Regions from separate parts of the Lactococcus sp. S47 genome, predicted to be linked through region 2. Evidence: riboswitches for the same ligand, from Rfam matches in the RefSeq annotation. Region 2 holds a riboswitch; the other holds the start of a gene.
What was found. A riboswitch is a leader RNA that binds a small molecule or an ion and turns the genes downstream of it on or off. The one in region 2 is predicted to bind lysine.
Positions count from the first base shown of each region.

Region 1: another riboswitch for lysine. It lies ahead of dapA (4-hydroxy-tetrahydrodipicolinate synthase); the one in region 2 lies ahead of IAE52_RS10535 (amino acid permease).

Region 1 is NZ_JACVUB010000003.1:25,247-40,270, reverse strand. It holds gene IAE52_RS03900 (ribonuclease J) at 1-1,674, opposite strand, end outside; gene IAE52_RS03895 (MgtC/SapB family protein) at 2,024-2,695, shown strand; gene dapA (4-hydroxy-tetrahydrodipicolinate synthase) at 2,735-3,628, opposite strand; lysine riboswitch at 3,729-3,904, opposite strand; gene IAE52_RS03885 (NUDIX hydrolase) at 3,969-4,424, opposite strand; gene IAE52_RS03880 (aspartate-semialdehyde dehydrogenase) at 4,435-5,511, opposite strand; gene IAE52_RS03875 (MIP/aquaporin family protein) at 5,606-6,469, opposite strand; gene tkt (transketolase) at 7,189-9,165, opposite strand; gene IAE52_RS03865 (PTS ascorbate transporter subunit IIC) at 9,346-10,731, opposite strand; gene IAE52_RS03860 (PTS sugar transporter subunit IIB) at 10,792-11,091, opposite strand; gene IAE52_RS03855 (PTS sugar transporter subunit IIA) at 11,093-13,033, opposite strand; gene IAE52_RS03850 (bifunctional 4-hydroxy-2-oxoglutarate aldolase/2-dehydro-3-deoxy-phosphogluconate aldolase) at 13,207-13,848, opposite strand; gene IAE52_RS03845 (sugar kinase) at 13,851-14,801, opposite strand; gene uxaC (glucuronate isomerase) at 14,798-15,024, opposite strand, start outside.
Region 2 is NZ_JACVUB010000011.1:46,467-61,490, reverse strand. It holds gene rpsR (30S ribosomal protein S18) at 1-96, opposite strand, end outside; gene IAE52_RS10550 (single-stranded DNA-binding protein) at 270-770, opposite strand; gene rpsF (30S ribosomal protein S6) at 800-1,093, opposite strand; gene IAE52_RS10540 (undecaprenyl-diphosphate phosphatase) at 1,285-2,139, opposite strand; lysine riboswitch at 2,322-2,504, shown strand; gene IAE52_RS10535 (amino acid permease) at 2,662-4,128, shown strand; gene dnaX (DNA polymerase III subunit gamma/tau) at 4,163-5,821, opposite strand; gene IAE52_RS10525 (phosphotransferase) at 5,870-6,511, opposite strand; gene IAE52_RS10520 (GAF domain-containing protein) at 6,543-7,031, opposite strand; gene IAE52_RS10515 (chorismate mutase) at 7,266-7,538, shown strand; gene IAE52_RS10510 (hypothetical protein) at 7,626-8,072, opposite strand; gene IAE52_RS10505 (hypothetical protein) at 8,290-8,490, shown strand; gene glnA (type I glutamate--ammonia ligase) at 8,549-9,889, opposite strand; gene IAE52_RS10495 (MerR family transcriptional regulator) at 9,951-10,316, opposite strand; gene IAE52_RS10490 (low molecular weight protein-tyrosine-phosphatase) at 10,417-10,854, opposite strand; gene IAE52_RS10485 (hypothetical protein) at 10,998-11,162, opposite strand; gene IAE52_RS10480 (AAA family ATPase) at 11,267-11,884, opposite strand; gene IAE52_RS10475 (ABC transporter permease) at 11,881-13,065, opposite strand; gene IAE52_RS10470 (hypothetical protein) at 13,132-13,416, opposite strand; gene IAE52_RS10465 (XRE/MutR family transcriptional regulator) at 13,642-14,526, opposite strand; gene ruvB (Holliday junction branch migration DNA helicase RuvB) at 14,663-15,024, opposite strand, start outside.

The DNA of each region.
Region 1 (15,024 bases), on a different contig from region 2:
TAAATCTTGAGGTTGACGTGCTTCCATAACTACTGGAAGAATCACTGGTTTACGTTTTGTTTGCTCGTATAAAAATTTTCCAAGAGCATCACGGATAGAACCTTTGATTTCTGCCCAATCAAATTCTTTTCCAGAAAGATATTTATCAACAGTTTCGTTGACCAACTCACCAGCTTCACGCATCAGATCACGTGAAGTTTTAACATAAACAAAACCACGAGTGTGAACACGAGATTTGCTGACGATTTTACGCTCAGTCTTAGAAATTGTGATAACGGCAATGAAAATACCATCTTCTGATAGCACTTTACGGTCACGTAAAACAACTGAACCGATATCTCCAACTCCTGAACCGTCAATCATAACATTTTCAGCTTGAATAACACCAGATGGGATCATGTCTCCATTTTCCAAACTGACTGTTTCGCCACGTTTAGCGATAAAGATATGTTCTGGTAAAATGTCCATTTCCATTGCTAAATCAGCATGGGCACTAAGTTCACGATACTCCCCTTGGATTGGAATCAAATTTTTTGGACGGAAGATATCAAGTAAGAATTGCAAATCACGAGCATTCGCGTGACCAGATATTTTCAAATCTGAAGCCAACATTTTCATGACTCCGCCAGCTTTATAGATTTCATTTTCAATACGAGCAATTGTTGTTTCATAAGAGACAGATGGACTTGTAACAGCAAGTACTAAATCTCCATCTTTAATTTTAACGTATTTATGACGACGATGAGCCATGTCTCCAAGAGATTTAAGTGGTTCACCCATTCGTCCTGTTTCTAAAATAACTAACTCATTATCAGCATATTTTTTAATTTCTGCTGGTTTAATAATTGATTTTTTATCAACAATTTGTAATTTGTTAAGACGAGTTGCTGTTTCGATGATTTGGTCCATATCTTCGCCTGTAAAAGCAACACGACGACCAAGTTTAATGGCAGCATCAATCGTTTGTTGAATTCGACCTAAATTACCTGCGTTACAAGCAATAATGACCCGTCCTTCGTTGTCATCAATATAGTCATAAATTTTTTCATAAATTTCATGCTCGCTAGCAGATTGCATTGTTGACAAAGCGTTTGGTGATGACGAAAGTAAAGCAAGGACTCCGCTATTTCCAATTTCAGCCAATCGGCGCATATTGGTACGATAGCCTTTTGCAACAGCTGGATCAAAACGGAAATCACCTGTATAAACAATGTTTCCGTCATTTGTAGAAATAACAATTCCTAAGCTTTCTGGAATTGTATGTGTTGTTGAGAAGAATGAAATGACGGCTTTACCAAAATCAATTTCTGTATCTTCAGTTACAACATGAAAATCGTTGAATTTGCGACTGTCAGCATAATTTTTGACATTAATTTTTGCAAGTTCGATTGTTAATTCTGAACCAAAAACAGGAACTTTTAATTCAGAAACGATATAAGGCAAAGCCCCAATTGAATCAGCATGTCCGTGAGTCAAGAAAATTCCTGCGACACGATCCGCATTTTCTAAAAGATATGTAATATCAGGAATAACAAAGTCAACACCAAGTTGATCCATTTCAGCATATTTAAGTCCTGCATCAAGCACAAAAATTTGCTCTTCAACCTCAACTAAATACATGTTCTTCCCAAATTCACGCACACCACCTAATGGAGTGATTTTAATATTAGACATAAAAACCTTTCTTGTCAGTGTAATTTATAATTTTTTCGATATAAAAAGAATCTGTAAGTTATTGACAAATTCTGTCAGTAAATTTACAGTCCTGTTTTTAGCAATTTCCTTGCCATATTCACTCTCGAAATCGGTCGAGTGGGACAAGCGATATTGAAAAGATAATTCTACTTAGAATTAAAATAAAAGAGATTGGCATTCCAATCTCTACCGAGAATACACTAATATAAGTTTAACCCAAAGCAAGTAAAAAAGCAAGTCAGTTTCATTTTTTATGGGTCTTACTTTTTTTCTAATCAAAATAGCGATATAATGGAAGGTAAGTTTTAAATGACAAGGAGGAAATTTTATGCAGATTACTTTCTTAACACAACTTGATTGGTTAATTCGATTAATATTAGCTGGGGTATGTGGATATGCCATTGGTTATGAAAGAAATAGCCGTTCCAAAAATGCTGGCACACGTACTCATTTAATTGTTGCGTTGAGTGCTGCTTTAATGATTATTGTCTCAAAATATGGTTTTATGGACATCATCAGTACTCATGGAGTCAATCTTGATCCTTCCAGAATTGCGGCTCAAATTGTAAGTGGTATTGGCTTTTTAGGAGCTGGAATGATTTTTGTTCACAATCAATCCGTTAATGGATTGACTACTGCGGCTGGAATTTGGGCAACTTCTGGTATTGGGATGGCTATCGGCTCTGGATTATATTTTATAGGTATTGTAGCTACTTTACTTATTTTACTTTTTCAAATTATTTTACACCAAAATTATCGATGGATAAAATCAGCGACGAGCGATCATCTTATTCTTCAATTAGAAGATTTTGAAGGGCTTCAACTGTTGCAACAACAGCTGAAAGAGGAAGATGTCAAAATTCTTAGTATAAAAGTTGAAAAAAAATCAAATAATTCTTTAAAAACTGAGCTATATTTGAACTTACCAAAAGCTTTTGAAATCGCTTCGTTAATGAGTCTTTTGGAATCGAATGATAAGATTAAATCAATTGAATATTGACCAACTTTTATAAAGAAAAATACCCTAAAAGGGTATTTTTTAATTTCCAATTTTTTCAAGAATTATTTTACTTTCCTCAGTAGTACAAGCTACAAGTGGTAAACGTAAGCCACCAACTTCATATCCTTTTGCATTCAAAACCGTTTTGATTGGAGCCGGACTTGTGACACTAAAAAGTGCATTTATTTTGGGTAATATTTTTCTTTGGATAGCCGCTGCTTTTTGAATAGAGCCCTGGTCTATTTCTGCAAACATTTCAAAAAATTCTTGACCTAGGATATGACTGGCAACCGAGATTACACCCTGACCTCCCAAAGCTTTAGTGTGAAAAGCTAGCCCATCTTCTCCAGTATAAACTAAAAAGTCTTTGGGTAGCTTTTCAATGAGATAAGCCAGATTATCAGTATTTGTACATTCTTTGATGGCAATTACATTTTCCAGTTCTGCTAATCGTAAGATGGTCTCTACCTGAATTTCAGTGACCACCCTTCCTGGAATATTATACAAAATAATTGGCAAATCACTCGCAGTAGCAATGGATTTAAAATGTTGATAAATTCCTTCTTGAGAAGGTTTGTTGTAATAAGGAGTCACTGCAAGTCCCGCATCGATGTAACCAAGTTCAGCAACTTCTTTGACAAATTCAACCGAATCACGTGTGTCATTAGTCCCAACACCTGCAATCAATGGAATACGGCTATCCACTATTTTATTAACCGCAGCAAAAATTGCCAATTCTTCATCATGAGTAAGAGTAGGCGATTCAGCCGTTGTTCCAGCTAAGATAAGGCCTTCCGTATGATTAGCAAGTAAATCCTCAATGAGCTTAGGAAATGCTCCAAAATTAATTTGGCCATTTTCTTTAAAAGGGGTCACTAGGGCCGTGATGATACGTGCATTTTGTAATTTTTCAATTGTTTCTTTTGCTGACATAATTTCTCCTTATGTGTGAGCTTACTGACAAGCTCTTGTCAAGAGGTCAAAAAGAACCTCTTTTTATGCAAAAGAGGTTCTCAAAAGTTCGTCAAAAATGATTTTGATTAGCTCCCCTTTCTGTCAGTACTGACAGAAAGACAGTCTGTAGGATTTAACCACACAGCCCAAGAAAAATTTTGTGACAATTTTTCTTTCGGCAAAGAACGCCGCCATCAGCTTCAGTGCGTTCACCGCTCCACTAACTTCTTCGTCTTCGCAACCTCTAATTTTGTTTGACCTATTATAGCATACTTTAGTAAACGAGGTCAAAAATTTTATTTTTATACAGTCTAGTTTATTATTCTTTCGCAATTAATTGGATGAAATCTTCGATAACACGGCGATTTGGCTCATGAATATTTTTTGGAATTTCTTTAAATTTAAACCATTTCAGCTCTTCAACTTCACTCATTTGTGGTCTTAAACTCCCTGTGAAATCTCGACAAATATAATAAAGGCCTGGCATATAAACTTGGTCCATATTGGGATAAGTTATAAAACGGTCTTGTCCTGAATAAATTCCTAAAAGCTCAAGTTTACCTGCTTTTAGTCCCGTTTCTTCAAATAATTCTCGGCGAGCAGTTTCCTCAAGTTCTTCACCAACTTCTATGCCACCCGCATGTAAAGCCCAAGTTCCGTTATCTTTACGTTTTTGTAAGAGAATTTTTTCATCAGAATAGACAATAACGCCAGCTCCCAGATAAATCAAAAGCTCATGGCCAATTTTTTCACGAATTTTACTGATATAACTCATTTAACATACCTTATTTCAGTTCAAATTTTAACTCATGAGTTGGTCTAACTAAGCCACGCTCATGTAGCGTTTCAGCAATTTGAACAGAATTCCAAGCTGCTCCTTTGAGTAAATTGTCAGAAACTACCCAAAGATGAATCCCATTTGCTGCATCCAAATCACGGCGAATACGACCCACAAAAGTTTCACGACGACCAACTGAATTAATGGCTTGTGGATAAATTTGATGAGCAACATCATCTTCTAAAACAGCTCCTGGGAATTCAGAAATCAAACGTTTAACCTCATCAATGTCTGCTACTTTTTTCGTTTCAACATAAACTGACTCAGAATGACCGTAAAGAACTGGAATTCTGACACAAGTTGCCGAAACCGCAATTGAATCATCTTCCATGATTTTCTTGGTTTCATTTGTCATTTTCATTTCTTCATAAGTATAATCGTTGTCAGTAAATACATCAATTTGTGCAAGCGCATTGTAAGCAATTGGATAATGTTTTTTATCTCCAGCAGACGGTAAAATTTCTGCTGACAATTCTGTCAGTGCTTTTCCATCAAGTGCTTCTTGGAGTTCACGATTTGTTTCATTAATTGCTGATTGACCCGCACCAGAGACCGCTTGATAAGTGCTGACAATTACTCGCTCAAGCCCATAAGCTTGACGAATCGGATCTAAAGCAACCATCATTTGAATCGTTGAGCAATTAGGACAGGCAATTATTCCATTGTGTTTTTCCAAAGCATGTGCATTAACTTCTGGAACAACCAAGGGGACATTAGGGTTTTGACGGAAAAATGAGGTGTTATCTACGACAACAGCTCCAGCTTTTACAGCATAAGGGGCATATTTTTCTGATACTGAGCCTCCGGCTGAAAAAAGAGCAATATCAATACCTTCAAAACTATCCTCAGTCAATTCTTCTACAACAAGCTCTTGCCCCTTAAATTCAACAATTTTTCCTGCCGAACGTTTACTTGCAAGCGCACGTACGGTTTCTATAGGAAGTGTAGATTCTTCTAATTGTTCAAGCATACGTGTACCCACGGCACCAGTAACACCAACGACGGCGATATTATATTGTGTCATAATTGTCTGTCCTTTTCAGTAAATTATAATTATTATAGCGCTTTTAAGTTATAAGGGCAAGAAAAAATCTGCCTTTCGACAGAAATTTTTGTTTTTATTTAAACATAAGTTTAAAGACTGTAGCTGCAATTACTGCACCAACGATTGTGGCAACAACTGGAACCCAAGCGTACCACCATTTAGCGTCTTTATTTTCACCAACAACTGATTGTGGTAAGAAGCTATAAACGATACGAGGACCAAGGTCACGTGCTGGATTCAATGCTGCACCAGTTGGTCCACCAAATGCTGTAACCAAACCAACAAACATTAAACCAATAGCAAGCGCACCAATCATTTTAGATGATGAAGCGCCTGAAACAGAAGCCCAAATTTGGCTTACTGTTGCATTCGCTGTAACATCAGCTCCTTGTTGTTGAGCGTAGCTTGTCATCCATTTGATTGATTCTGCACCAAAGAAGTTCGTTGTAAAACTGAGAATTCCGAAAACAAATACAAACATTCCGATTACTTCATTGATAAATCCGTTGAAAATTGCTTTTCCACGATTTGAACCATTATCCAAAGCGTTGGTTGTTGAAAAAGCGCCTAAAGAAATTGCTCCGTCATTAGTTTTAGCGAAGTATTCTTTATAAATCGCTACAACAAGTAATTGACCAATAATTGCACCAATAAGTTGTGCCAAAATATATTGTGCAACATGTGCCCAAGGGAAATAACCAGCTGAAGCGAGTCCAATTGTAATTGCTGGGTTAATATGTGCACCTGAAACATTTGCAAAAGCAAGTACAGGAACTAAAATCGCAATTCCGTATCCCCATGCAATTGCAAGACCACCCATGCCCTCATTTTTAGAGCCTTTGAGGGTTACCCCAGCAATTGTACCATTACCAAGCAAGACGAGAAGCATAGTTCCCAATCCCTCAGCAATATATTTTGTCATCCATGAAACATCCATGATAATTTCCTTTCTATTTTAAAAAATATATAAAGATGTTGACACTTCAATTTTATCATATTTTTCTTAACTCTTGCTAATAATAACATCGAAAATATGATTAACTCCTACAATAGATTGTTTATATATTTTTTCAGCATTGTATTCATCTGATTATAACAAGATTTTTTTATTAATTATTTTAATCGTTACGTAAAAAAAGCCCTCTTTCGAGGGCTTTTAAAGGCACTAAAAGTGTGTCAAAAAGGTTCACACAATTTGACAAATACTCACGCTTCCTGCGCGGAAAACCCAATTTCCCAGTATTCCTTAGCTTCGAAATTCTACAAAGTAGAATTATTCGACTCATCGCATAGTTAAATTTTAACATATTATGCTAAATGAAACAAGAAGCCAATCAAAATTCCTACCGTTCCCACAAAACTAAGGAAACAAATAGTAAATCCTATCGTAAAATAATTCTGACCATATCCATTATAATGAACCCTTTTAGTTCTTTTCCCACGATAAATGATTAAAAATATTACTGACAGAACCGTCAGTAAATATTGGATTGCTGATTTTGTCCATACATTAAGTTCAAAATTGAAGCTACTCCCACAATAATTGCAAGTAAAATCCCCATCTTATTTCCTTTCTATTTTTTAATTAAAATTTACTGACAGACTTGTTTGTAATCAAAAGAGCTCTGACAAAAAATCAGAACTCCTTTTTCAATATTAGTCAAGCTCTTTGTATGCTTTAACTACATTTTCAGCAGTAAATCCGTAAGCTGGAAGAACGATATTTGCTGGTGCCGAAGCGCCCCAAGTATCTACTGTAACTGTTGCACCATCAAGTCCAACATATTTACCCCATCCGTAACTTGTACCAGCTTCAATCGCTAAACGACGTCTTACAACTTTTGGTAAAATTTCTTCGCGATAAGCTGAGTCTTGTTCATCAAAAATATTCATTGAAGGCATTGAAACGACACGAATGCCAGAACCCAAAGTCTTCTTGGCTTCAAGAGCCAATGCTACTTCTGAACCAGTCGCAATGATGATTCCTTCAAGTTTTCCTTCTTCTTTTGAAAGAATATAAGCCCCACGATTCAGACCTTCTTCAGCTAATTCGTAAGTATCAGGTAAAACTGGAAGATTTTGACGAGTCAAAATAAGTGCGGTTGGGCGGCTTTTACTTGATGCAGCACGACGCCATGCAGCCACTACTTCATTTCCATCAGCTGGACGAATTACATCCAAATTAGGAATTGAGCGAACAGAAGCTAATTGTTCAACAGGTTCGTGAGTTGGACCATCTTCCCCAACAGCAATGGAATCATGTGTCCAAACATAAGTGACTGGCAAGCTTTGTAGAGCAGCCATCCGAACAGAAGGAAGCATGTAGTTTGAGAAGACGAAGAATGTTCCGCCATAGACACGAGTTCCACCATGCAAAGCAATTCCATTCATAATAGCTCCCATCGCAAATTCACGTACACCAAACCAAATATTACGTCCAGCATAGTTATCTGGCATGAAGTCTTCTTCAACTTTAACCATTGTATTATTTGAAGCCGAAAGGTCAGCAGACCCGCCCCAAAGATTTGGCATTTGAGCTGATAATTCTTGGATAGCTTCTTGTGAAGTTACACGGCTGGCCTTGCTTGTTTCCATTTCATGCTTGGTCAAAGTAAGCTCTGGCGTTTCATTTTCAAAAGATTTTGCGTATTGCTCAGCAAGCTCAGGGTATTTTTCAGAATAATCATCAAAAGTACTGCGCCATACTTGCTCCATCGCTTCACCACGCGCAACTGTCGTTTCTAAAAAGCGTTTTGATACTTCTTCAGGAACTGTAAATTCAGGATAATCCCAACCATATGCTTTCTTGGCAAATGCAACACCTTCAGCTCCAAGAGGAGCTCCGTGAACTGCTGAAGTTCCTTGTTTTTCAGCACCAAAACCAATGACTGTTTTAACTTCAATGATTGTTGGTTTAGATTTTTCAGCTTTAGCCACTTCAACAGCTGCTGCGATTTCTTCTAAATCATTTCCATCTTTTACCAATAAATGTTGCCAGCCATATGATTCAAAACGTTTTTGAATATCATCAATAAATGACATAGATAAGTCACCATCTAGAGAAATATTATTTGAATCATAGAAAAGAATCAATTTACCAAGTTTCAATTTACCTGCAAGTGAAGCTGCTTCTTGTGAAACACCTTCCATCAAATCACCATCACCATTTAAGGCGTAAGTGTAATGGTCAACAATATCAAAACCAGGTTTATTGTATTGTGCTGCTAAATGTGCTTCAGCCATTGCCATTCCGACAGCATTGGCAATTCCTTGTCCTAAAGGACCTGTTGTTGCTTCAACACCATCTGTATGATTAACTTCTGGATGTCCCGGTGTTTTTGATTGCCATTGACGGAAACCTTTTAAATCATCAGTCGTTACATTATAACCTGCCAAATGTAATAAACTATATAACATTGCAGAACCATGACCAGCAGACAAGACAAAACGGTCACGATTTGACCATTTACGACTTGTCTTAGGGTTCACATTAAGAAATTTGCTCCAAAGTACATAAGCCATTGGTGCAGAGCCCATTGGAAGTCCAGGATGTCCTGAATTTGCTTTTTGAATCGCATCTAATGATAGAGTACGAATCGTATTTACAGCCAATTGATCAGTAGTATCAAACATAAGATTTCTCCATATTTTTTATTTATACTCACATTATAACACAAGTTAGAAACGGTTTTCATTCTCTGAAATTAAAATTTTTTTCTTTTTTTATGTTTTTATATGAAAATCTTTTTAATTTTGGTGGGAAAGGTTGCGGTTGACCTGTTTTATAAATCTTCAAAAAATTTATTTTTTCAATTATAATTCTTTGCTTTTTGAATTAATTTTATCTCTTCTATTCAAAATCAAACTCGTCATTAATACAATCAAGAGAAAAATTATTATAAAGGAAATTAATGCTATTGATCCAGCTTTGCCAATTACCCCAAGCAATCCTCCTGAAACAATATAATCTGAATCTGCAAAGGTCGATGCAGAATTCGCTCCAAACGAACCTAAGGCAGGCAGAATTAAAAGTGGACCCCAAGCTAGCAGTAATCCATTCGCTGTTGAGCCGATAATCGCCCCACGCAAACCTCCAAAAGCATTACCATAAACTCCTGCTGCTCCTCCACAAAAGAAGATACCAACAACACCAGGAATAATCACAGTTGTTCCTAAGCCAAGCATTATTAGCATAGAAATAACTCCAACAATAAATGAGACAAAAAATCCAATTAAAACAGCATTGGGCGCATAAGGAAATACTATCGGAACATCTAATGCTGGTTTGGAGTTAGGAACAAGCTTTTTAGCAATCCCTTGAAATGCTGGAATAATTTCTGACAAAATCATACGAACACCTTGAAGAACAACCACAAATCCTGCTGCAAAAGTCCCTGCTTGAATGACCGCATAGACAATATAATTAGTTCCAGCAGACAAAGCTGGACTTTCAACAAAATGAGGACCTGCAATTAAAGCTAAAATAATATAGACAACCATCATTACTAGAGAAATAGAAACAGTAGAATCTCTCAAAAACCCAAGGTTTTTAGGGATATTTAATTTTTCAGTTGATTTTTCTGGATCCTTATTTCCAAATTTTTCTCCAAGCCAACCGGATAGAGCATAGCCCATATTGCCAGTATGGCCCATTGCAACTCCATCATTACTAGTGATCTTCCGCATATAGCGTTGAGTTAGAGCGGGTGTGATTGTCAGCAATGTTCCTTCAAATATTCCTCCTAACAAGATTGTCAACCAACCATTTCCTAGTCCAGCAGAAATAAGTACAACAGCTGACATTGTTGATACATAGAGCATTGCTTGCCCAGTCAAGAAAATATATTTAAATCTTGTAAAACGTGCAAGTATTACATTGACAATAAATCCCACAATCATAATTAAGGCTGCGGGTGTTCCATACTTCACTAATGCTAAAGCAACCACCGCTTCATTGGATGGCACAACTCCCTTAGCATTAAAGACATGTTGAAACATCGTTGCAAAGGGATTCAATGAGGTAACTAATATCCCCGCACCCCCAGTCAAAACCAAAAAACCTGCAAATGTTTTAATTGAACCTTGGATAACTGTACTTGCTGTTTTTTTCTGCAAAATCAATCCCAACATTGCAATTAATCCAACTAAAAGCGCTGGAGTAGTTGCGACTGATACAATAAAGTTTAAAATACCATTCATTTTATTTTTCTCCTCTAGTCTAGAAAAATTTTGTACTTTATAGATTCGATTTATTTTTTCTTATTGATGACTTATGTTATTTTCATCAAGCACTTTATAAAGTGCTTCACGCGCAACTTCTTTATCAATAATTGACTGAAGTGGCATAATTTTTTCTGTGGGAATATTAGGAAGAGCAGATACTAATGTTGCCTCAACAAAAAAATAATCCGCTGCATCTGGTGTTGCTGACCCAACATCCATATGCTCCAATTCGAAATTATCAATATTTACTCCTGATTCTTCTAATAATGACTGAATGTTCATTTGAACCATAAAACTCGTTCCTAACCCAGATTGACATACACATGCAAATTTCATATTATTTTTCTCCTTCTTCTTCTAAAAGTATTTGTTCAACTTCTGTTGCATTTGTTGCTGCAAGTAACTGACCCAAGCGTTCTTTATTTGATAATATCTTAGTAAGGGTTGATAGAGCTCTAAGATGGGTCTCATTATCAATAGCTGCTAAAACAATAAAAAGTTTAATTTCATGCTTATCATCGTTCATTAACTTTACTGGATGTTCACATCTTAAAAATGACATTCCTAATTTTTTGACCCCTTCCTCTGGACGAGCATGAGGAAGGGCAATTCCCAATCCTAAGTCAATATAAGGGCCGAAAGCTTCTACTTTATCAATAATAGCTTTGATATAACGCTCTTCAATTTCATGTTTATCAAGAAGGGGCTGTGCAGCTAATTCAATTGATTCTTGCCAGGTCAATTCTCTATTGGTAAAATTTATTTTTTCTTTTGTAAGTAAATCTGTTAGCATAACTCCTGATAGTTTCCCTTCTTTTCTAGTACGATTTAATTTTTTTTCAATAATTTTTATTAAATCCAGTTTACTTGCTGGTTTTTTTATAATAATGTAAGGTTCTATTGAATCTATAATAGTTTGAGCAGATGGTTTTATAAAACCTGGGAGCTGAAAATCTTGTAAAACTTGATTATAGAGCTTATTTTCTTCACGCTGCTCTGGAAAAGCTGACATAAGATAAACTTTTTTGTCTGACTTTACAGGAACCGTTGAAAAAATAATATCATATGAATTTATAGGTAATTTTTCAAAATGAGAGACACGAGCACTCAGAATAAATTCCATTGCCGGGAATAAACTCTCTAGTCTTTTTTGCATAATTAAACTCGAACTGATTCCATTTACACAGAGTACAATTGCTTTTAATGATTTACCTGAGTACTTATTTTTATAGATCTCTCCACCAAATAAAATGACAAAATAAGCTTTCTCAGATTCTGAAATTTCACCGACCTCTTCTTTTAATGGTTGAAGGACGTTATCCATCAGTAAAAACAAGGAGTGGTACTCTTTTTTTATCCGTTCAAGCAGGACATTTTTTAATTCAAAATGATTTTTTAATCGATAGTATGCAGGAGTTAGGTGAGCTAATAGTGCCATAAAGGTCTTTGTGAAATCATCGAATTCAATTGCTGCTAATTTCATAACATTTTCCATAATGCTAAAGGCCATTCGGTATAAACCATTGTCTTGCTCAATTGTATTTTTTCCATCCGACATCCCAATAATTAATGATTTGAGTAGCTCATTAATATTTTCACTCCCCTTTTCAAAACCTCTACACTTGAGCAAACTTGCAAACAGTAATGTCGAAAGATATCGACTATAAACAATCTCAATCTGTAGTTCTTGCATTATCTTTTTCAATAGCTGATTATTCTTAAAAATAGTTAATGGATCCTTATCATTTAAAACTTTTGATAAGGTATAAAATCCTGCGTCCTCAGATAAATTTTGCAAATAATACCAAGCCTTCTCCTGTAAAATTTTCTCCTCAAAATTGAGGGAAAATCCTTTTTTTCTTGAATATTCAATCTGAATATTTTTGCTCATAAGCTCCTCTCTAAGTTTTTTTAAATCACTTAAAACCGTATTTTTACTTACTTGAAGATATTTTTGAAAAAGAGCAATTGAGAAGGAAGATTCATTTGTAAAAATAAGTAAATAAATAAGGGAGCGCCTTTCAACTTCTGATAAAATAAATGTCTTTTGATTGATAGAATAACGAGTTTCTTCAAAATTTTCTATTTTATCAGAAATTGCTAAGCATTCATTTTTATATTCCAATTTTTTTAAACCTTGATTTTCAAATTTTTGATTAAATTCCTCCAATATTCGATAAAATTTTTCTTTATCTAGATTAGTGACCTCCAATATTCGCTCTAATTTCCATAATTTATGTTTTGAAAAAAAGAGAATGTCTAAATCATAATTAATCATAAAAACGCTCCCTTGTATTTTTTATTATAACTCAATTATTTTACCAAAATATAGCGCTTACAGTCCAAATTACTTTTACTAAATAAAAATAATTGGACTGAACTTTAGAAAATAAAAAAACTCCAAAAAATGAAGTTTTTTATTATTCAAAAGGGAAAATTAATAGCTAATTTTTATTTCTTAGCTGCCTTAAATGCTGCCATAAATTTCTTGGCATTTTCAGTAACCCCACTATAATTGTTGTTGGCTGCTGGAGCTGTAACCCCACCTCCAGCACTTACAGCTACTGCTCCTGCTGCAAACCATTCAGCAACATTATCAACATTTACTCCTCCCGATGGAAGGATATTAATATAAGGAAATGGACCTTTTAAGTCTTTTATCATTTTGGGACCTGTAATATCACCTGGGAAAAGTTTGATTAACTCTGACCCATACTCTAAAGCTTTTTGAGCTTCGAGTGGAGTTAAAATTCCCGGAACATAGGGAATCTGATAAAGATTACATATCTTTGCGACTTCTTTGTTAAAACTTGGACTGACAATAAATTGAGCCCCTGCAACAATGGCCAAACGAGCAGAGGTCGGATCTAAAACTGTCCCTGCTCCGATCACTACATCTGTTCCTAGATACTTGGCTACCAAATCAGAAATAACTTCGTTAGCTCGCGGGACTGAATAGGTCAATTCGATAGAAGTGATTCCTCCTGAGACGACAGCTTCTACGATTTTTAATGCTTTTTCGCCACTCTCAGCTCGGACGACCGAGACGACTCCTGATTGAATCACTTTATTTAATAATTCTGCTCTTTGCATGACTACATCTCCTTGTAAAATGCTTTTAGTTCTTCTTTTGTGGGATAACCTTCACTATCTCCTGAGCTTTGAACTGCTAATGCTCCAACGGCACAGGCGCGCTTGACGGCTTCTTTTAAGGTTTTTCCTTCAAGTAAGGCAGACTCAAGACCAACGGCGAATCCGTCTCCTGCTCCAACCGTATCAACAACTTTTGCTACTTTAAATCCAGAAACAAAATATTGTTCACCATTTTTTAATTTTACAAAAGCACCATCAGCGCCTAATTTGACAACTACAATCTTTGTGAGAGTGCTCTGCTCAAGGTAAAAATCAGCGATTTTTTCTGGTTCGGATGAACCGGTCAAGATTTCACCTTCATTTATTCCTGGCAGAATGATTTGACTTTGCTTTGCTAAATCATTGATTGTTCTTATCATTTTTTCTTGATTATCCCAAAGTACAGGTCGTAAATTTGGATCGAAAATGGTTAAAATATCTTCTTCATTTAATTTTTGATTGAACCCTTGAAATGTTTTTAAACTAGTTTCTGAAAGGGCTGGAAAAATTCCTGAGAGATGCGCAATTTTTATCCCTGATAAATCTAGAGCTTTTAGTTCAGCAATGGATAAATTGGCCGCTGCAGAATTTTTGCGATAATAATCAACTTTTGGGTCGCCCTCACTTACTTTTTGTTTTAAATAAAAGCCTGTTGAATAGTTTTTATCTTTGGTGAGATAGGTCGTTTCAATCTCCGCTTTTTTGACTGATTCAATAATAAAATTCCCAAATGAATCCTCTCCGACTTTAGAAATATAAATTCCTTTATGTCCTAGACGACTCAAACCAATCGCAACATTTAGCTCCGCACCAGCTAAATATTTGCTGAAATGCTCAGCTGCATCTAAACTTATATCTTGATTTTCTGAGGCAAGAACGACTAAAGGTTCGCCAAGAGTTATAAATTCAGTCATTGCTTAGAGTCCTCATCTTTGAAAAATCCAAAATAATCATGCACATTATTATAACTAATATCTTCAATCATTTTTCCAACAAGTGCTTCATTATCAGGGATTCTACCATTTTCAATCAACTGTCCAACAAAATTACAGAGGACGCGACGGAAATATTCATGACGTGGATAACTTAAAAAGCTCCGTGAATCTGTCAACATTCCGACAAAATTGGACAATAAAC
Region 2 (15,024 bases):
TTCAGTGTCTTTGTAGTCAACGACTTCGATTTTGTTTGCAGCGATGAAGTCAACTTTTTTACGGCGTTTGAAGCCGCCACGACGTTGTTGTGCCATTTTATTTCTCCTTATATTATTTTTAGATGTCTGTTTAAAGTTTTCTTAGGATTACGACGTTATTATGAAAAGCCGATTCTGCTTTTCATAATAACTAGTAAGAGGGTTAGGAAATCCGCCATAGCGGTTTCCGTGAAATAATTAGGCGCTTTAGCGTCAATTATTTCACCCTATTAGAATGGAAGGTCATCATCCGAAATTTCCATCGGTGAGCTACCAAACGGATCAGCATCACGACCGAAATTCGGTGTTGCATTATTGTTATTCGTTTGTGGACGCGGAGTATTATTTGTAGATTGGCTAGGTGCAGAATATGAACCAGCAGAAGTTCCGCCTCCCATACCTTCACGAGCAGATCTACTTTCCAACATTTGGAAACTGTCAGCCACAACCTCAGTCACATAAACGCGTTGACCTTGTTGATTTTCATAGTTACGTGTTTGAATTCGACCAGTTACCCCAATCAAAGCTCCTTTTTTAGCCCAATTCGCCAAATTCTCAGCTTGTTGGCGCCAAATAACGCAGTTAATGAAATCAGCCTCACGTTCGCCATTCGCATTTTTAAATTGACGGTTTACAGCCAATGAAAATGTTGCGACAGCTTGATTTTGAGGGGTGTATCGAAGTTCAGGATCGCGAGTAATGCGTCCTACTAATACAACATTGTTAATCATGATGAACTTCTCCTTAGAAATGAAAGCTCTTAAGCTTCAACTTTAACGATCATATGACGAAGAATGTCAAGGTTGATCTTAGCAAGACGGTCAAATTCGCTCAAAGCTTCTGAAGTTGTTTCAGCTTCAAAAGTTGCGATGTGGTAGATACCTTCGCGGAAATCATTGATTTCGTAAGCAAGTTTACGTTTTTCCCAGTCTTTAGACTCAAGATTTGCAGCACCGTTGTCAGTCAAGATTCCATCGAAACGTTCAACGAGGGCAGCTTTTGCTTCTTCATCAATGTTTGGGCGAATAATATAAAGAATTTCGTATTTAGTCATTGATTTTTCCTCCTTTTGGACTAATGACGCAGGTTGAGTCCTGCGTAAGTTGTGAGTTTTTCCCACAGAGTTATATTCTATCACTTTTTTCTATTTTTAGCAAGAATACATTTAAACTTTCCTTCAGCAAAGAGAACTATTTTAAAATAAAAAATACCAACTAAAGAGAGTTGGCATAATTTATCTCATTCTCAGCCCAAGAAGGCTTTAAACATTGCATAAATAAGAAGGATAATCCCTAACACAATCCGATATTTCCCAAAGAAAGTAAAATCGTGTTTTTTCACATAATCGGTCAAGAACTTGATGGCAACCATTGATACCCCAAAGGCAACTATACAAGCTACTAACAAGACCCCAAATTGTTCAAAACTTAAAGAATTCCCATTTTTGAAAAAGTGAAGTATTTTGATGAAACTAGCCCCAAACATAACTGGAATACCCAAGAAAAAGGTAAATTCTGCGGCAACTTCACGACTTACACCAATTAATAAAGCACCGACAATTGTCGCACCTGAACGCGATGTCCCTGGAAGTAAAGAAAGCACTTGGAATAATCCAATATAAAGAGCGGCACGATAAGGTAAACGGTCAATATTCATTACGGAAAATTCATGGTTTGGTACCCACCGACGCTCAATGACAATAAATGCTACCCCATAAATAATTAACATGAAGGCAACAGGAACAAAATGGTAAAAATGTTTGTCCAACCAGTCATTAAGTGGTAAACCAATAATCGCTGCTGGTAAAGCCGCAATCAAAACTTTCAACCACAAACGCCAAGTTAATTGAATTTCACGTGGTGTTTTTTGTTTGTCAGCTGGATTTAACTTATTAAATGGATTCAGTTTATGAAAATAAAGAACAACAACTGACAAAATTGCTCCTAGCTGAATCACAACATCAAACATTTCTTTAAAAGCTGCTGATTGATTAAGACGAATAAATTCATCAGCAATAATCAAATGTCCTGTTGAGGAAATAGGTAACCACTCAGTGATTCCTTCAATAATACCTAAAATAATGGCACGAATAAAATCCATATTTTGCTCCTAGAAAATTTCAGTAAAAATACTGATTTTTATTGACTGACATAGCAGTCCTATCCTCATAAGTATAACATAAATGACAAATGAATAAACTTACAAAGAAAGTGATTATTTGTAATTAATTTTACATTCTCTTCCTTGACATCATCTTAAAATTGCGCTAGAATTACAAATAACACATCGATAGAGGTCGCAACTGATATGAATCTACGCCGAGTTGGAGCACAACAAAGACGCGTATTTAGAGGAGGAGAGGTTGCCGAAAGAATTTTGTTGCTCAGCAAAGTTCTTGGGCTAGTGAGAAAAACTCACTAGACTGTCGCAAATGGTTAATAACCATGCGGAGGGCTATTCGTTCAAGAAAATTTTTAAAATTTTGTCGGACCTTTAGCAATCTATTCTATCTAGTAGGATTGCTTTTTTTGTTTTTCTCAGACTTTTCTAAACTAAACAGGAGTAAGGTTGAGTCTGAGTCAAACAAGTCGGTGTAGAATAAATTTTATTAGGGAGAGAATTTTGGAAAATTCTTCAAACTCAACTACTGAGACGCAAGTAAAACGCGGCTTAAAATCACGTCATGTTTCCATGATTGCCCTTGGCGGAACAATCGGAACTGGATTGTTTCTGACTTCAGGCGATGTCATTCACACGGCAGGACCATTTGGTGCACTGACTGCCTATGTTCTTATCGGAGCAATGGTTTACTTCCTCATGACATCACTTGGTGAAATGGCCACTTATTTACCCACTTCTGGTTCTTTTTCAGACTATGGAACACGTTATGTTGACCCAGCTTTTGGTTTTGCTCTAGGTTGGAATTATTGGTTAAACTGGGCAATTACCGTAGCGGTTGATTTAACAGCCGTTGCCCTTTGTATCAAATTCTGGTTACCAGATGTTCCAAGTTGGATTTTTTCACTGATTGCCTTAATTATTGTCTTTGCAATCAATGCCTTATCAGTTAAAACTTTTGGCGAAACTGAATATTGGTTGTCAGCCATTAAAATTACTGTTGTTGTTTTATTCTTGATTATTGGTTTCTTATCTATTTTTGGAATTATGGGCGGTCATATTGACGTCGCTAAAAATCTTTCAGTTGGTAATCATGGTTTTGTCGGAGGACTTGGTAGTTTCACTACCGGCGGAGGGATTCTCGGCGTACTCTTAGTCGCTGGTTTCTCTTTCCAAGGAACAGAATTGCTCGGAATTACAGCTGGCGAAGCTGAAAATCCTGAAAAATCAATTCCTAAAGCTATGAACTCTATCTTCTGGCGTATTCTTGTCTTTTATATCTTATCTATCTTCGTGATGGCGGCTATCATTCCATTTACCGACCCCCACTTAGTTGGAGGAGATTCAGCTGCTCAAAGCCCTTTCACAATTGTATTTGAACGTGTTGGTCTCTCTATTGCAGCTTCTATCATGAACGCCGTTGTTTTAACTTCTGTCGTTTCAGCAGCAAACTCTGGAATGTATGCCTCTACTCGGATGCTTTATTCACTCGCTAAAGATGGTGGCGCACCAAAGATTTTCTCAAAAACTTCAAAAAACGGGATTCCTTTCATTGCTTTATTAGCTACAACTGCTGTTGCTTTACTCACATTCCTGACATCAATTTACGGAGTTAGCTTCTTTACATTCCTCGTCTCAGCCTCTGGTTTAACAGGATTTATTGCTTGGATTGGGATTGCAATTAGCCACTTCCGCTTCCGCCGCGCCTATGTCGCTCAAGGAAAAGATGTTAAAAAATTACCTTATCATGCAAAACTATTCCCATTTGGTCCAATCTTAGCCTTAATTATGACCGTTTTAGTCACACTCGGCCAAGACCCAATGCTTCTTTTTGGTAAAACTTGGGTGCAAGGTGTCATCATGTATGCCGCAATCCCACTCTTCTTCATCCTTTACTTGGGTTATAAATTTAAAAACAAAACGAAACTTATCCCCCTTAAAGAGGTTGATTTAAGTCGTCATAAAGATTAAAAAAAGTCGCTCAATGAGCGGCTTTTTTATTAGTTTAATCATTAATTTCAACTACTTTTTCACCAAAGAGTTCTTTAGCTAAATTTACCGTTTCATCCAGCTCTTTTTCATCTTCTTCATCTTCTTGAACATTTTCAGATTTTAAATTAGAAACATATTCTGCTCGAACTTCTTGCCAGTCTTGTTCAGCAAGAGAGATAATTTCTGGCGCAAATCCAACAATTGAACTCAAGAGATTCCCACAAAAAAGTTGCAATTCTTCATTTTCACTGACTCTTTTAGCAAGATTCTCATGAGGAAAAGTCACCACAAGGAAATTTTCTGACGCAGCGACAGGCGCTGTATTATTAAGTAAAGCTCGGTCTGCCGGTTTAGTTACCGAAGCAACAAGTTCTGGCCACGCACTTAGAGCAGCTTTTCTAGCTTCATTTGTCGCCTCAGCCAAAGCTTTATAAATTAAATCTTTGTTAATTTGGCGTTTTTTAGATGCTATTGGTTTCGGACTGCCTTTAACTTTTTCTGTCAGTAAATTATTTTGTGAATCTGAATTTACCTGAATTTGACCAGCTGAAATTTGAGCTTTCAATTGATTAATTTCGGTTTTTAAAGTAGCAATTTCGGCTGTCAGCTGATTAGGGATTTCTCCTTGCGAAGCTGTCAGTAAATTATTTTGTCCAATTTCAGCCAAACGCATGGTCATGACGTCTGCCGCAATTTTTGTTTGAGTCGTTTCCTTTATCGTTTTCAAACTTTCAATTGCAACATCAATCCATGAAAAAATTTGACCCCGGTCATACTGAGAATTTTTATCCAAGAGTAAATCCCGAAGGTATGCTAATAAATCTTCCGTAAATCGAAGCATATTTTTTCCTTCAGCAAAAATCTTATCAAGTTCCGTCAGCGCTTTTGCTTCATCATGCTCAAAAAGCGCTGCAACATATGTTACTAAAGCATCTGCAGCAATCGACCCTGTGACAAGTAGTGCATCATTTTCTTCTAATTTTCCTGATGAAAACGATAAGGCTTGGTCTAATAAAGAGAGGGCATCACGCATTCCACCTTCAGCTGCTTTAGCAATAACATCGAGTGCTTTACCGTCGAATTCAAGTCCTTCATCAGCCATTATTTTTGCTAAATAAGTCCGAATATCTCCTGTTGTGATTGATTTAAAAGCAAAACGTTGAACACGCGAGATAATGGTTGCTGGAATTTTTTGTAATTCAGTAGTAGCCAGGACGAAAACAACATTTTCTGTAGGTTCTTCTAGTGTTTTCAAAAGTGCATTAAAAGCCCCTGTCGAAAGCATATGCACTTCATCAATAATATAAACCTTGTAAGTGGCTTGACTAGCTGCGTAAGTTGATTTATCTCGAATTTCTCGAATTTCGTCAACCCCATTATTTGATGCCGCATCAAGTTCAATGACATCATCTAAGCTTCCTTTGGTGATTGAGTCACAAATAAAGCAATTATTGCAGGGCTCTCCATCCACTTGATTAGGACAATTTATTGCCTTAGCAAAAATTTTAGCTGCTGAGGTTTTCCCTGTCCCTCTTGGACCAGAAAAAAGATAAGCATGTGAAATTTGATGATTGACAATCGCATTTTTTAATGTTGTCGCTACAACTTCTTGCCCCACCATTTCATCAAATCTTTGACTTCGATATTTTCTATATAATGCTTGATATGCCATTTTTCTCTTCCAATTTTTTACTTAGTATTCTTTTCATATCCGCTTGTTTCAATAGAAATCTTGCCCAAGACTATAGTTTAAGTCTTTTAAAATTTCAGTTGAAGCATCACGTGATTGAATCAATTCATCAATATCTTGTGATTGATAATTTCTGAGGGCCTGTCTGAGGGCGAACATTCTTGCTCGATTAATCGTTGCCTCATCTGCTTCGGTTGCCGCAAAAAATATTTTACGTGCTTTTTCATCAAAAATCGTCCAAGCAATTGCTAAATCAAAAGCTGGATCACCAATAACAGCTTTGTCAGTAATTTTGACGTTAACTAACTTTCCGTCAGTAACTTTTAAATTTTGCGTAAGCAATTCTCCCAAAACCCAAACAGGTTTCTTGGACCATTTTGTTTTTGCTGCAAAATCAAATTTTTCTTGCAAAAGGTCAGCAGGAACAACTTTTTGATAGACTTTCAAAAGTTCTATCATCTCAGCTTCAAAGAAAATCAAATCAGAACCAGCAAAAGCATTTTCAAAACTAGGTGACTTTGCATCTGTTGTTGGTAGCCGATGTAATTGATAGAGAAAACTTCCTAATTCTTGCGCAAATTCACGAACATCTCCAATATTACCTGGATTTACAGATATTCCTTCTTTTTCCCCAAAACGGTCAGCAATAAATTTTTTTACTATTTCACTCATTTTTTTCTCCGATACCCTTTAAAATTTTGATTTAACCTACTTCAAAAAATTTAAAATCAGTCATTTCACATAAAATGTTAGCAAATTCTTCAAGATATTTTTGGTCGATTTCATCGTAAAAACCAATTTCTGAACTGTCTAAGTCAAGAACCCCAACTAATTTACCATCTTTAACCATTGGAACAACAATTTCAGACATTGCTCGACCGTCACAAGAAATATAATTTTTGTGTTTCTTTACATTTTCAACAATAATGGTTTGGCGATTTTGAGCTGATTCCCCACAAACCCCTTTGCCCATTATAATTTCAACGCAAGACACAGACCCTTGAAATGGCCCTAAAATTAATTTTTCACCGTTGTAGAGGTAGAAACCTGTATAAACTTGCTCAGGCAAAAAGCTCCAAAGTAAACTACTTGCATTGGCTAAGTTTGAAAGTGTATAATTTTGTTCACTAAGAAGCGCTTTTAGTTGCAAATTAAGCAACTCATAACCTTCGATTTTTTCTTCTTTATTCATCTTGTTGCTCCTCAAAAATAATATAATCCATTATATCATTTTTTAAAGGCAAATTTTAGATTAGTTTTGATATAATCATTCTTGCTTCTACTACGCTACGTTGCTAAAGCAACAAGTCGAGCCGCACTCACTCGGCGGAAAATTATCGTCCCGCTGAGTTCGGTCATAATGAGAGAAAGAAGTCAGCAACATGAAACGTTGTTTCGTGTTACTGGCTATGATATAATAAAAACCATGAATAAACTAGAAGAACTTCGGAACAACATTGACCAAGTGGACCAAGAAATCGTTCAGCTTCTTGAGAAACGTATGACAATTGTTCAAGAAATTAGCCAAGAAAAACAAGCACAAAAAATTACTATTTTAGATAACTCTCGCGAACAAGCCGTATTAGATTTGGCTCGCCAAAATATTAAAAATTCTGCTTATCAAGAAACAATCATTAATACTTTTAAAGATATTATGAAAAATTCTCGCCTTTATCAAAGAGAAAACCGTGAACAATAAGAAAAAGTTACTGACAAAAATTCTATCACTCCTATCTGCTTGCTTACGCAACTTACAGACTGAGCGATAATTTTGTCAGTAACTTTTTTATAATTTAAATTGTCCAGCTAAACTGTCTCGCAACATCATGTATTCTAATTGCGGCAAATCAAGCAGAACCAATTTACTATTTTCTAAAAGATTATTTTCTTTCAAGCTGTTAAGAAAACCTTTAATTTCTGTTGTTCCCAAATAGAGACACTCAACAAAAATAATATGTTTTTCCTTGGTCATCTGACCGATAAATCGCGAAAAATCTTCTGGAGTCAGTGCCTGATCAATATCTGAACGACCAACTACCACTAAATCCTCGTTTTCATCTTTAACTGTAGCAGCAAGCTCTTTAAAGATTCCAGAATTTATCTTTTGATCTTTACTTTCCGCTTCAATAGACTCTTCAATTTCAGCATATGCGCCTCGGTCAATCATCGCGACAGTTGCAATTTCACCATATTTTAAAGCAGTCAGTGAATCTTTCAAATCATTGAGTTCCATATTTTCCTATGCAAATCTACTTTTAGTAAAAAATATTAAGATTCGCTTCCTTTCTCGCATTAAATTCATAAAACCTATCTCAAGTTTACACTGACTTTGTGAATTTTTCAAAAAATATGGCTCTTTTTGTGATTTCAACTTTGATTTAAAGTTTTATCAGTAAAAAATAAGTGCCATTTGCTATAATAAAACTATAACAAAGAAAGGACTTTTTATTATGAAATTTAAATTTAAAGGAATCAATTATTACGAGGACTCAGAAAACAATTATGTCGGTGCCACAAACACTTGCTCAATCGTCAAAGAATTCGCTGATTTCCAAGCAGCTATTGACTATGTTGCTGAACACAAAGGATTCTTGATTGCCGAAGACGGAAAAACTGCCTTCAACGTTTTGACAATTACTGAAAACAACTAAAATATTTAAATGGTCCAAAAAATCACTGACAGGCTTTGTCAGTGATTTTTTATATCAATTAATAAAGTTCTAAATAGTTATCAATTTCCCATTGCGATACGAATTGTGCATAGCTTGCCCATTCAATGCGTTTTGCTTCAACAAAGTTAACCAAAACGTGTTCTCCAAGCGCTTCAGTCACAATTGTATCTTCACGCAATGCTTTAACGGCATTGTGCAAAGTAGATGGCAAATCTGTAATACCATGTGCTTTACGTTCTTCTTCTGTCATTACGTAAATATTTGATTCGATTGCTTCTGGCGCTTCCAATTTATGTTCAACACCGTCAAGACCAGCTGCCAATAGAACAGCCAATGCAAGATATGGATTTGCTGTTGGGTCAACCGCACGAAGTTCAACACGAGTTGACAAACCACGTGAAGCAGGTACGCGAATCAAAGGTGATCTGTTACGTCCAGCCCAAGCGACATAAACGGGTGCTTCATAACCAGGAACCAAACGTTTATATGAGTTAACAGTTGGGTTTGTAATTGCTGTAAAGTTATAAGCATGTTTCAAAAGTCCAGCAATAAAGCTATGTGCAACATCTGAAAGTCCCATATCTCCTGTTGGATCAGCAAAGGCATTGGCACCATCTTCTGTAAATAAAGACATGTTACAATGCATCCCAGAACCGTTGATTCCGTGAACTGGTTTTGCCATAAACGTTGCATGTAAACCATGTTTACGCGCAATTGTTTTAACAACAAGCTTAAAGATTTGAATATTATCACAAGCTTTCAAAGCATTGGCATATTTAAAGTCAATTTCGTGTTGACCGATTGCTACTTCGTGGTGAGAAGCTTCAACTTCAAAACCAAGGTCTGTCAATACATTTACGATTTCACGTCTTGTGTTTCCTGCGAGGTCAGTTGGTGCAAGGTCAAAATAACCACCTTTATCATTCACTTCAAGTGTTGGTTCATCATTTTCATTAAGTTTGAAAAGGAAGAACTCTGGTTCAGGTCCAAGGTTAAAGCTCTTGAAGCCCAATTTTTCCATTGATTTAAGGTTACGTTTCAAGACACCACGTGGGTCTCCAGCGAAAGGTTCACCTTCTGGAGTGTAAACATCACAAATTACACCTGCCACTTTACCATACTCATCTCCCCAAGGAAAAACAATCCAAGTGTCAAGGTCTGGATAAAGATACATGTCTGATTCATTGATACGAACGAATCCTTCGATTGATGAACCGTCAAACATCATTTTGTTTTCAAACAATTTGTCCAATTGTTCATCTGTAGCTGGAACTTCAACGTTTTTAAGTGTTCCAAGAATGTCTGTAAACATCAAACGCAAGAATTTAATATCCTTTTCTTTGACGTCGCGACGAATGTCTGCTGCTGTGATTGTCATGCTTTACTCTCCTAGTTAAATTTTCGCTGTAAACTTAGTTGACAAATAAAGTAAACTAAACTTACATCCGCGGTTGGGTAAAATGAGTGGGATCAGGAGTTCCGAATCTACCTTGTTGGGCAAATTCGCGTTCAAGTGCATGGTGGACTTCTCCGATAGATAAAGTTTGAGCCTTCTTAGCATCCCTTTTGGCATAAATTTCTTTGATATCTGCAATATTATTACCTTCTTGTAATAAGTCAGCAATATCAAATAGAGCATCTATGTCATTGAGCGAATACATGCGACGATTACCGTCACTTCGCTCCGGGAAAATAAGCTCTTGCTCTTCGTAATAACGAATCTGCCTTGCGCTTAGGTCAGTGAGTTTCATGACAGTTCCTATTGGAAGTACCGCCATAGAGCGTCTTAATTCACGTTCTTTCACCAAATCTCGCCTCCATGCCTTTCATTATAGACCTTGTTATTAGCAAAGTCAAGTTTTAATGTGAGATTTTCTCACATCGGTTTATTTTATTTGAAATATTTTATACAATTTCATCCAATAATCTTTGACAACCCGTCTTAACAAGTTGATAAGTTTCTTGGAAATCGCCCGTGAACCATGGATCTGGAACACCTTGTTCTAAAAGCATCGCGATTTTTTGACTCGTTCCTTCTGGTGCCATTTTTCTAAGATTTTCTAAATTGGATTCATCCATTGCGATAATTTTATCAAATTCATAAAAATCTTCACTACTGATTTTTTGACTTCCTTTGTGAAGGTCAAAAGCAATCTTTTGTTCTTTTAGTTTTGTTTGGGTTCCAGAATGAATTGGATTTCCATGCTCCCAAGAAGAAGTTGCTCGACTTTCAATCAAAAAATTTGATTCATTTCCTGCTTTTTCAACTAAATCTTTCATGACAAATTCTGCCATTGGGCTACGACAAATATTTCCTAAACAGACAAAAACAATCTTTTCCATGACTTCCTTACTTTATATCATTTATAAATTAACTAATTTTGAGCATTTATTCTATTATACCCTATTTCACAAGATATTACTGACAGAATTCTAAAATGAAAAAGTCTGCCAAAATTTGACAAACTTTTTTACTGACAGACGAACTAATCTTTCTGCTTAATTTTTTTCTTTTTTTCCTTCAATTTTTTATAAATTTTATTGTTATCTACCAAAACTTTACTTTCATTATTTTTAAAAGAATTTTGGAGTTGTTCAACCTCCCGAAAAATATCACTTTTAGGTTGAGGGGCAGGTGTAATTACTGACATAAGTTCTCCTTATCTTTCATTCGACTTATCTCTTAATCGGAAACAATTATTAGAAAATATATAAACCAAATAATGTAGTATTCTTTCGCATTAATTCCCTTTCACTAAAAAAATACATCCATATAACCGATTTCTTTTGCCGCTTCATCAAAATTTGTCACCAAAGTCAGTCCTTTTTCGGACAATAGATAAGCTTGGTCACAGAAATGTTCAATTTCCTTGAGATTGTGTGAGGTTAATAAAACAATTTTTTCTTGAGCGATTTTTTTCACTTCTTCATAAACTAGGACTTTTTTGGAAACGTCAAGCCCACTGAATAGCTCGTCAATGATTAAAATATCACAGTCGATAGAAAATGATAAAATTGTCGCAAAAAGCTCTTTCATTCCTAAAGAAAATTGGCCAATTCTCTTTTTCGCAAATTTATCTGCACCAAAAGTAAGACTTAACTCTCTTGCTCTATCCTGTTCACTATTTTTCAAAATTTTAAAATAATCATGCATTTTTAAACTTTCTTCAAAAGATTCTACATCGGGAAGATAAGCGACACGCCCATTTTCTATTTCTCCTTGAGAAAATCCAATTTCTCCTGAAAGAATGCCGAAAAGTGTACTTTTCCCAATCCCATTTCGTCCAATCAGACCGTACAAACCATTTTCAGAAATCTCAAAATTAAGCGGAGCAATGTCTGGTATCTTCAAATTTTTTATTTTTAATATCATGAGATTCTCCTTGTTTTTTGATTTTTAATAATGAAGACAGAAATGAGCAAAAATAATACACTTAAAGAAAGTAGATAGCCAGCCCCGATTAATATAGAATATTTTCCAAAAAGAGCACTAGGATTTCCAAAAAGTTTTAGAGGTTCAAGATAAGAAAGTGGCACAAAACGTCTAATTGAAATTATCCAAGAAACATTTCCTATCATCGAATATCCCATGACAAATAGAGCTATAACCCCAACAACAACCATACTCCGTTTTACAAAAACAGAAATCAAGGCACCTAATGAAGCCAAGAAAAAGATGACAAAAAACAGATAGAGGATACTTCCTAAATCCAAAATTCCATTTGGAATTGTGAGATTAGTCAAAGTAAATCCTGTTTTCAAATCCGAATCACCAAGATAGGCGGGATAATTCCATGCTCCAAAACCATTCACCACCCCAATTACCAGAAAATAAATGATACTAGAAATAATAATCCAAGCAAAGGTCGCTAAAGTTCCAGATAAAACTTTTATAATTAAATTTTTCTGCAAATCAATTCCCGCAAATCGATAAAATCTGTTTTCTTTTGATTCATAACTAGTGGCGACAAGGATTGAAACCATGGAAGCAAATAAGACAATGAATAGACTACTCGTTAAAATTGGAATGAACTGCTGATGAAAATTTCCAAAAGCATGAGATTGCATGGTAGGCATTGCTTCAAAATCTAACTTTCTCTCTTGAACTGTCTTGATATACTTAATTTCTGCTTTCAGGAATTTATCTTGACCAGATGATGATTGGTTACCATTTTGTTTAAAATACAACTGGTCAATTTCTTTTTGTAAATGATAATATTCATTAATGTCATTGACGCCTATAGCTGCGATTTGTTTTTGATAGATGTTATCTTTTTGCTTTAAGTCACTCAATGTATTATTTAGATTATCATCTTCTGCCTTCACTTTTGTGGTTTTTAGGCTTTCTTCAGTAGTTTCAATGTTATCCTGAACTGATTTTTCATTAGTCTGTACCTCTTGAACAAGGCTAGTGATGTTATTTTTAAAAATATTAGTAAAAGAAATTGTATTATATACACTATAAACTATGATTAAGGAAGAAATCAAAGCTAATAAGTATCTGTTTCTTTTGTTTAGAATAAACTTTTTTAATTCAAATTTGAAGTATTTCATTTAATCACCTCTCAATCAAAAATAATCATTAATTAGGAGTAAGTGAGGTAGCTTACTCCTATTCCATCAATAATGATAATAAGTAGTTACTTGTTTTGCCGGTTGACTTTGTCCGACAGAATTTACTACCGTGTAGTAAATTGTACTTGTGGTGGTTGTATAAGAACCTCCATGAAGGATATTCACATAATCATAATAATCCGTTGTTCCTGTAGAAACATTATTTAGATAGTAAGTAACTGAACTTGTTTTTACATAGGTGACTTGAGTCGCAGATACAGAAGTTACCCCTATCGCACCTGTCGTAACAAGTAAAGTTGATAAGACAAAGATTTGTTTTTTCAAATTCATTTTCATAATTTACCTCTTTCTGCCCAAATTCAGAAAGAAATTATCTTTTCTGAATCAAGCTGATGATATTTTTCTCATGTTGAGAGCTTCCTTTCATTTTTTACTTTGTTTTCTTGGCTGCGCTCAGTAGCTTGCGAATTTGTCCATTGGTTTTTCCTCGTTTGTTTTTATTTTTGTCTCCTTAACTTTATTGTAGCACCGATTTCGAAAGCACAAAAAAAAGATTCAAATTGAATCTTTTCCTAGAATATCACTTAACCATTGAGGAAAATTATAGTTTTTCACATATTTATCATAGAGTTTTTGGTAGGTTTTTGCTAAATTTATACTTCCTTCCCAATCAAAAATTTCGATGACCTTTTTCATGCTATCAATTCCCAGAAGTCGTTCTTCGCCTTGACCATAAAAAATACAATAATAACCTTTAGTAAAGCGATAAATCAATCTAGAATATGCGTCTTTTTCATGACAATATGCTTTGACCAGAGCCAGACATTCTTGCGCTTCCTTTTCTTTCCCTTCTTGGATACAAGTCACTGCTCCGCGACAGGCGATTTGACAAATAATTTTGCGATAACGTGTACGATTGGCTAACCTTTGATGATGATGGCTCAAATCTTGAATAATTGCTTTTATCATTTCTGACGAAAATTGCTCAATGGTATCTGACAAAATGAGAAGTTCATAAAAACTAAATATTTCAATTCCTAAAATAAAAGAACTTAACTCAACCACTTCGTTTTCTGGCAACTTTTCTAAGCGTGCTTTGGCACAAAGAGCAATCAAATGTTCGCCAATTTGCTCACATTGCCAGGCAATGTCTTTTAGTTCTTCAATATTATTATTCGTTGCCGCTTGGTCGATTTTACTAAATAATTCTTCGTAAAAACTATGTTTAAAATTATTGAGATAATAATCATATTCAGAAAGTTCCAAGTGAAGAAATTCAAGCAAAGCATCAATTTGATCAAGATTTAAATAACCTTCTCCACTAAAAAAACGAGAGAGACTACTTTTAGGAATTCCTGTTTTTTTGATAATTTCATTTTTCGTGATTTCTTTAGCTTCACAGAGTTCTTGAAGTTTTAAACCATAGTATTGATTAACCATTTGTCTTGTCTCTCCAGTCGTAACTTTATGGTCATATTATATACTTTTTTCATTATTGTTACAACGGCAGGAATTTATGTAATATAAAAAAGCCTGTCAAGCTTTGACAAACTTTTTTACTGACAGATACTAACTGTCAATCTTCTTCATTGTAAACATAACCTAGGTGTTCATAGGCTCTTTGGGTCACCTTACGTCCCTGTTTAGTTCTCATCAAAAATCCTTTTTGAATCAAATAAGGTTCATACATATCCTCGACCGTTTCACGGTCTTCGGCAATATTTACCGCCAAAGTTCCAATCCCAACAGGACCACCGTGGTACATTTCAATCATTGTGCGGAGGATTTTTTGGTCAATATAGTCCAAACCAGCGGCATCAACATCAAGAATAGACAAGGCCTTATCGGTAATTGCTTTATCCACTCGGCCATCCCCCATTATTTGAGCAAAATCACGCACTCGTTTAAGTAAACGATTGGCAATCCGTGGAGTCCCTC